2 linked regions of the Variovorax paradoxus genome follow. The main gene of each other region encodes a partner of the protein of the gene in region 2 in a complex. Links are inferred from orthologs where the notes say so. Each region holds a gene or a part of one and is shown on either strand. Other genes may lie near its edges.

The links.
Region 1: the proteins of cgtA (region 2) and ybiB are in contact, whole or in part, in a crystal structure (PDB 8BFT), measured with the Escherichia coli proteins. The link is inferred for Variovorax paradoxus from one-to-one orthologs.

The regions. Positions count from the first base shown.
Region 1 is NZ_CP045644.1:3,786,700-3,789,847, reverse strand. Bases 85-2,918 are described here. They hold ybiB (DNA-binding protein YbiB), read left to right. Parts: upstream 85-965; coding sequence 966-1,871; downstream 1,872-2,918. Other genes in these bases: GFK26_RS17260 (efflux RND transporter permease subunit), read right to left, coding at 2,671-2,918; cobA (uroporphyrinogen-III C-methyltransferase), read left to right, coding at 1,868-2,674; GFK26_RS17275 (nitrate reductase), read left to right, coding at 85-769. Also shown: more of GFK26_RS17275, read left to right, coding at 1-84; more of GFK26_RS17260, read right to left, coding at 2,919-3,148.
Region 2 is NZ_CP045644.1:7,237,358-7,240,661, forward strand. What follows is about bases 182-3,171. They hold cgtA (Obg family GTPase CgtA), read right to left. Parts: upstream 2,220-3,171; coding sequence 1,143-2,219; downstream 182-1,142. Other genes in these bases: proB (glutamate 5-kinase), read right to left, coding at 182-1,062; rpmA (50S ribosomal protein L27), read right to left, coding at 2,293-2,553; rplU (50S ribosomal protein L21), read right to left, coding at 2,566-2,877; GFK26_RS33710 (polyprenyl synthetase family protein), read left to right, coding at 3,060-3,171. Also shown: more of proB, read right to left, coding at 1-181; more of GFK26_RS33710, read left to right, coding at 3,172-3,304. UniProt on the Escherichia coli protein: An essential GTPase which binds GTP, GDP and possibly (p)ppGpp with moderate affinity, with high nucleotide exchange rates and a fairly low GTP hydrolysis rate.

The sequences.
Region 1 (3,148 bases), 3.5 Mb from region 2 along the record:
TTCGTCGACCGGCACGCGGCTCGCCGGCATCAACGCGCTGACCACACCGGCCTACTGCCCGACCTCGAAGCAGCCCGAGCTCAAGCACACGCCCGTGAAGATCCTCAAGGCCGAGCTGCCGTGGTCGCTGCTGGCCATGGCCTGGCTGCCCGCCGGCGACGCGCTCACGGCCCAGCGCGCGCTGCAGCCGCTGATGGCGCTGTTTCCCTTTGCCACCTGCGTGCCGTTCGCGAGCAACGCACCGGGCGAAGAAGAGCGCAGCGGCGTGCTTTTTCGCGCCGCCGCGCACGACGCGCCCGACGCCGCGCTGGTCGACAAAATCGAAGCCCTGCTGGGCCTGCAGACCGCCGACACCCTGCGCTACGCCGACCACCGGCGCGGCCAGCGCCGCGCCGCGCGGCTGGTGCGCCGCGCCGACGGCAGCGCCGGGCTCGAAGCCTTTTTGCTGGGCGGCGACACCAGCGCCGAAGCCTGGATCGCCACCCTGCTGCGCGAGGAACTGCCCGCGCAGAGCTACGGCCGCCTGCTGCTGTCGCCGGGCGCCCGCGCGCCGGTGGCCGTGCAGTCGCGCGGCAAGCCGGTGTGCGCCTGCTTCAACGTGACCGACCGCGCCATCGAGGCCGAGCTGGGGCGCTGCATCGGCAGCCCCGACGAGCGGCTGGCGGCGCTGCAGGGGGCGCTGAAATGCGGGACGAACTGCGGGTCGTGCATTCCTGAGCTCAAGCGCATGGTGCGGGCAGCGCCGGTGGAAACGGAGGCGACGTTGTGATACGTCGTCTGCATTGCCCCCTCTCCCCTTGGGGAGAGGGCTGGGGTGAGGGTGGGCGGCGATGACGTCCGCGCAATATTGCAAGGCCGCTGCCCTCACCCTAACCCTCTCCCGCAGGCGGGAGAGGGGACAAGACACCCGATGCATAAGCCGACTCACATTCCGGCATAAGCGTTGCAGGACAATCCGCCTACCCATGGGAATCAGCCACTACATCAAGGAAATCGGCCGCGGCGCGCGAGGCGCCCGTCCGCTCACGCGCGAGCAGGCCTGCGACCTGTTCGGTCAGGTGCTGGACGGCACGGTCACCGACCTGGAAATCGGCGGCTTCTGCCTCGCGATGCGCATCAAGGGCGAGACGCCCGAGGAGATGGCCGGCTTTCTCGACGCCACGCACGCGCGGCTGAACCCCGTGACGACCCGCGGCGGCCCGCTGATCGCACTGCCCAGCTACAACGGCGCGCGCAAGCTGCCGGTGCTCACGCCGCTCCTGGCGCTGCTGCTGGCGCGCGAAGGCCTGGCGGTGCTGGTGCATGGCAGCGCGAGCGAAACCTCGCGCGTACTGGCATCGAACGTGCTTTCAGCCCTGGACATGCCCCCCATGACCACGCTCACCCCGCTCGCCGCCGGCCAGGTGGGCTTTGCCCCGACCGAGCTGCTGAACCCCGCGCTCAAGCGCCTGCTCGACGTGCGCCGCGTGGTGGGCCTGCGCAACCCCGGCCACAGCGTGGTCAAGCTGATGCGCCCGACCACCGGCCCCTGCGTGGTGGTGGCCAGCTACACGCACCCCGAATACGCCCGCACGATGGGCGAGACCTTCGAGCTCACGGGCATGACCGCCCTGCTCTCGCGCGGCCTCGAAGGCGAAGTGGTGTCCGACCCGCGCCGCACCGCGCAGATCGACGGCTTCGTGCGCGGCGTGCGCAGCGAACTCCAGGCCCAGGCTGCCGGCACCACCGCCGACGTGCCCGGGTTGCCGAAAGAAATCGACGTCGCCACCACGGCCGAGTACACGCGACGCGTGCTGGCCGGCGAGCTTCCCGTGCCCGAAGCCATCGCGACGCAAGTCAGGCACATCACCGAACTGGCCTCCCACGCATGAACCACGCACTTCCCCTCATCACCGGCCGCTGCACGCTGGTGGGCGCCGGCCCCGGCGACCCCGAGCTGCTGACGGTCAAGGCCGTCAAGGCGATCCAGGCCGCCACGGTGCTGCTGGTCGACGACCTCGTGAACGACGCCGTGCTCCAGGCCTATGCCCGGCCCGGCGCGCGCATCGTGCATGTGGGCAAGCGCGGCGGCTGCAAGAGCACGCCGCAGGCGTTCATCGAGCGCCTCATGATCACGGCCGTGCGCGAGGGCGAGACCGTGGTGCGCCTCAAGGGCGGCGACCCGTTCATCTTCGGGCGCGGCGGCGAAGAGGTGGAGCACCTGCGCGAAGCCGGCATCGAATGCACCGTGGTCAACGGCATCACCGCCGGCCTGGCCGCCGTGACCTCGCTGGGCGTGCCGCTCACCCACCGCGACCACGCGCAGGGCGTGGTGTTCGTCACCGGCCACGCCAAGACAGGCGCCGGCGCGGCCGAAGACCCGACCGACTGGCGCGCGCTGGCCGCCACGGCGCACAACGCCCGCCTCACGCTGGTGATCTACATGGGCGTCTCGGGCGCCGGCCATATCGAGCGCGAACTGCTGCACGGCCTGCCGGGCGACACGCCCGTGGCCGTGGTGCAGCACGCAAGCCTGCCGCACCAGCGCCACCTCGTGGCCACGCTGCAGGGTCTGCAGGCCCGCATCGCCGATGCCGGGCTGGTCAGTCCGGCGGTGATCGTGGTGGGCGATGTGCTGCAGGGGCTGGCCGCAGCCGCGCTGCAGCCGGGCGACGCCGGCCGGTTCGGTACCTAGCCAGTTTCTCCACACCTTGTTCCCGTCAAAGCCGAGGCGCGCTCCGCGTGGCCGCGACGGCGCAGCAGATACCAGGCCGCGGGCACGACGAGCATGCTGAGCAGCGGCGCGGTGACCATGCCGCCCACCATGGGCGCGGCAATGCGGGTCATCACCTCCGAGCCGGTGCCGCTGCCCCACAGGATGGGCAGCAGCCCCGCCATCACAACGGCCACGGTCATGGCCTTGGGCCGCACGCGCAGCACCGCGCCTTCGCGGATCGCTGCCAACAAGGTGTCGTCGTTCATCGGCTCCCCGGCGTCCAGGCGCCGTGCCAGCGCATTCTTCAGGTAGATCAGCATCACCACGCCGAACTCGGCCGCCACGCCCGCCAGCGCGATGAAGCCCACCGCCGTCGCGACCGAGATCGAGTGGCCCAGCGCCCAGATGAGCCAGAAACCGCCGACGAGCGAGAACGGCACCGCCGCCATCACC
Region 2 (3,304 bases):
CGCTGACGGCTTGCGGCACAGCAGCCGGGCCTCCACGCTCGAATAGTTGGCCAGCCCGCGGGCCAGCTCGACACCGTCGACATCGCGTACTGCGATCACGTCGCCGCGCGAGAATTCACCCGACACGCTCGTCATGCCGATCGGCAGCAAGCTCTTGCCTTCGCCGCGCACCTTGGCAGCCGCGCCGGCGTCGACGATGACAGCCCCACGCAGCTGCAGGTGATCGGCCATCCAGCGCTTGCGCGCCTGGTGCTTGGCGGTCTGCGCCACCAGCAGCGTGCCGATGGACTCGCCGCGCGTGAGCCGCAGCAGCGCGTCGGCTTCGCGGCCCCAGGCGATGACCGTCGAGGCGCCGGAACCCGCCGCACGCTTGGCCGCAAGGATCTTGGTGATCATGCCGCCCCGCCCGATGCTCGAGCCGGCGCCGCCCGCCATGGCTTCGAGCGCCGGGTCGCCTGCGGCGGCCTCGTGCACGAACTTGGCGTCGGGGTCCTTGCGCGGATCGGCCGTGTACAAGCCCTTCTGGTCGGTCAGGATGACTAGCGCATCGGCTTCGACCAGGTTGGCGACCAGCGCGCCGAGCGTGTCGTTGTCGCCGAACTTGATCTCGTCGTTGACGACGGTGTCGTTCTCGTTGATGACTGGCACCACGCCCAGGCGCAGCAAGGTGACGAGGGTCGAGCGCGCATTGAGATAGCGCTCCCGGTCTGCCAGGTCGGCATGCGTCAGCAGCACCTGCGCGCTGCCGATCTGGTTCTCGCGCAGTTTGGTCTCGTACATCTGGGCCAGGCCCATCTGCCCGACGGCCGCCGCCGCCTGCAGCTCGTGGATCGCGTGCGGCCGGGTTTTCCAGCCGAGGCGCTTCATGCCTTCGGCGATCGCGCCGCTCGACACCATGACCACTTCGCGCCCGTCGCGCACCAGCTGCGCCAGCTGCCGGCACCACTCGCCGATGGCGGCTTCGTCGAGGCCGCGCCCCTCGTTGGTCACAAGGCTGGAGCCCACCTTGACGACGATACGGCGGGCATCCCGCAAGGCAGTGGAACCGGAATTCGAGGTCATGAAGGAAGAAGGCGTGTTTCAGGGATGCAGCCTGCGCTGCTTGCTATCCATTTTGCAGCACCGAAGGCGCCGCGACGCGCTCAGCTTCCTTCCGGCGGCAGCGGAACGAAGCGCGGATCGACCACGACGGTCTCGTGCTCGGCCACCTGCTGGGCCTTGACCTGCTGGTACACGGCCTTGATCAGGTGCTCGCAGCCTTCGCGCGTGAGCGCCGAGATCTCGAAGACCGGGCCCTTGAAGCGCAGGCGCTTGACGAAGTCCTTGACCAGCGCCGCGCGCTCGTCGCCAGGCACCATGTCGAGCTTGTTCAGCACCAGCCAGCGCGGCTTTTCGAAGAGCGCGGCATCGTACTTCTTCAGTTCACCCACGATGGCCTTGGCCTGGGCGACCGGATCGACGGCATCGTCGAACGGCGCCATGTCGACCACGTGCAGCAGCAGGCGCGTGCGCTGCAAGTGCCGCAGGAACAGGTGACCGAGGCCGGCGCCTTCGGACGCGCCTTCGATCAGGCCGGGCAGGTCGGCGACCACGAAGCTTTGCTCCGGACCGACGCGCACCACACCCAGGTTGGGGTGCAGTGTGGTGAAGGGGTAGTCCGCAATACGGGGACGGGCATTCGAGATCGCGCTGATCAGGGTCGACTTGCCCGCATTGGGCATGCCCAGCAGGCCCACGTCGGCCAGCACCTTGAGTTCGAGCTTAAGGCTCTTCTTCTCGCCGGGCCAGCCAGGCGTCTTCTGGCGCGGCGCACGGTTGATCGCGCTCTTGAAGCGCATGTTGCCGAAACCGCCGTCGCCGCCCTTGGCGATCGTGACGACCTCACCTTCCGTGAGCATCTCGTACAGAACCTCGCCGGTTTCGGCGTCGGTGATGATCGTGCCGACCGGCATCCTGAGGACGATGTCATCGCCCGCGGCGCCGAACATGTCGGAGCCCATGCCGTGCTCGCCGCGCTTGGCTTCGTGCCGGCGCGAGTAGCGGAAATCGACCAGGGTGTTGAGGTTCGAGTCGGCCACCGCGAACACGTGGCCGCCACGGCCGCCGTCGCCGCCGTTGGGGCCGCCGAACTCTTTGTACTTCTCATGTCGGAACGACACGCAGCCGTTGCCGCCATCGCCCGCGGCGATGTCGATGAAGGCTTCGTCGACGAACTTCATGGGATGTCCAGTTTACAAATGAAGAAGCCCCGGCAATGCGGGGCCTCGGAAAGATCGAAGTGACTGGCGGGGCTTAGGCCGCGGGCGTCACGTTGACCATGTGCTTGTTCAGCGCACCCTTGTGACCGAACGACACGTGGCCGTCGACCAGGGCGAAGAGCGTGTGGTCCTTGCCCACGCCGACGTTCACGCCGGGGTGGAACTGGGTGCCGCGCTGGCGCACGATGATCGAGCCTGCGCTGATCAGTTCGCCGCCGAAGGCCTTCACGCCGAGCATCTTGGGCTTGGAATCGCGCCCGTTTCGCGTTGAGCCGCCGCCTTTTTTCTGTGCCATGGAATGTGCTCCTTAGCCGGCGATCGCGCCGATTTGCAGTTCGGTGAACTGCTGGCGATGGCCTTGACGTTTTTGATAGTGCTTGCGACGGCGCATCTTGAAGATGCCGACCTTGTCGTGCTTGCCGTGCGACAGTACCGTGACTGTCACCGTTGCGCCGGACACCAGGGGCGTGCCAACCTTGATTTCAGCGCCGTTTCCGACAGCCAGAACCTGGTCGATCACGATTTCCTGGCCTACGTCCGCAGCAATCTGTTCTACTTTAATTTTTTCGCCGGAAGCAACGCGATATTGCTTGCCGCCGGTTTTTATGACCGCGTACATGTAAACCTCTTAGAAATGAGTCCCCGCAGCGAATTCCGCAGAGCCCAAGATTATAGCGCGCTTTGCGACCGCCCACCACCCCGACTCTGAGACGCGCCCGGGATTCGTGCACGGCTCCCTATAATTCCGGCGTTCCGGCCCCCAGGGCCGCCCTCATCTTCGCAGCGCCCCGCGCCTTCGCTTTGCCAGTTCCCGCCGCCGACACCTCCCCCACCGCCACCGTGCTGGACCTGATTGCCGGCGACATGGTCGAAGTCGACCGTGTGATCGCCCTGCGACTGAACACCGGCGTTCCGCTGGTCAGCCAGGTTTCGCAATACATCATCTCGGCCGGCGGCAAGCGACTGCGGCCGGCGCTCTTGCTGCTCATGGCGGGCGCACTCGGCTACACCGGCGACCAACGCTTCAATCTGGCGGCCGTGGTGGA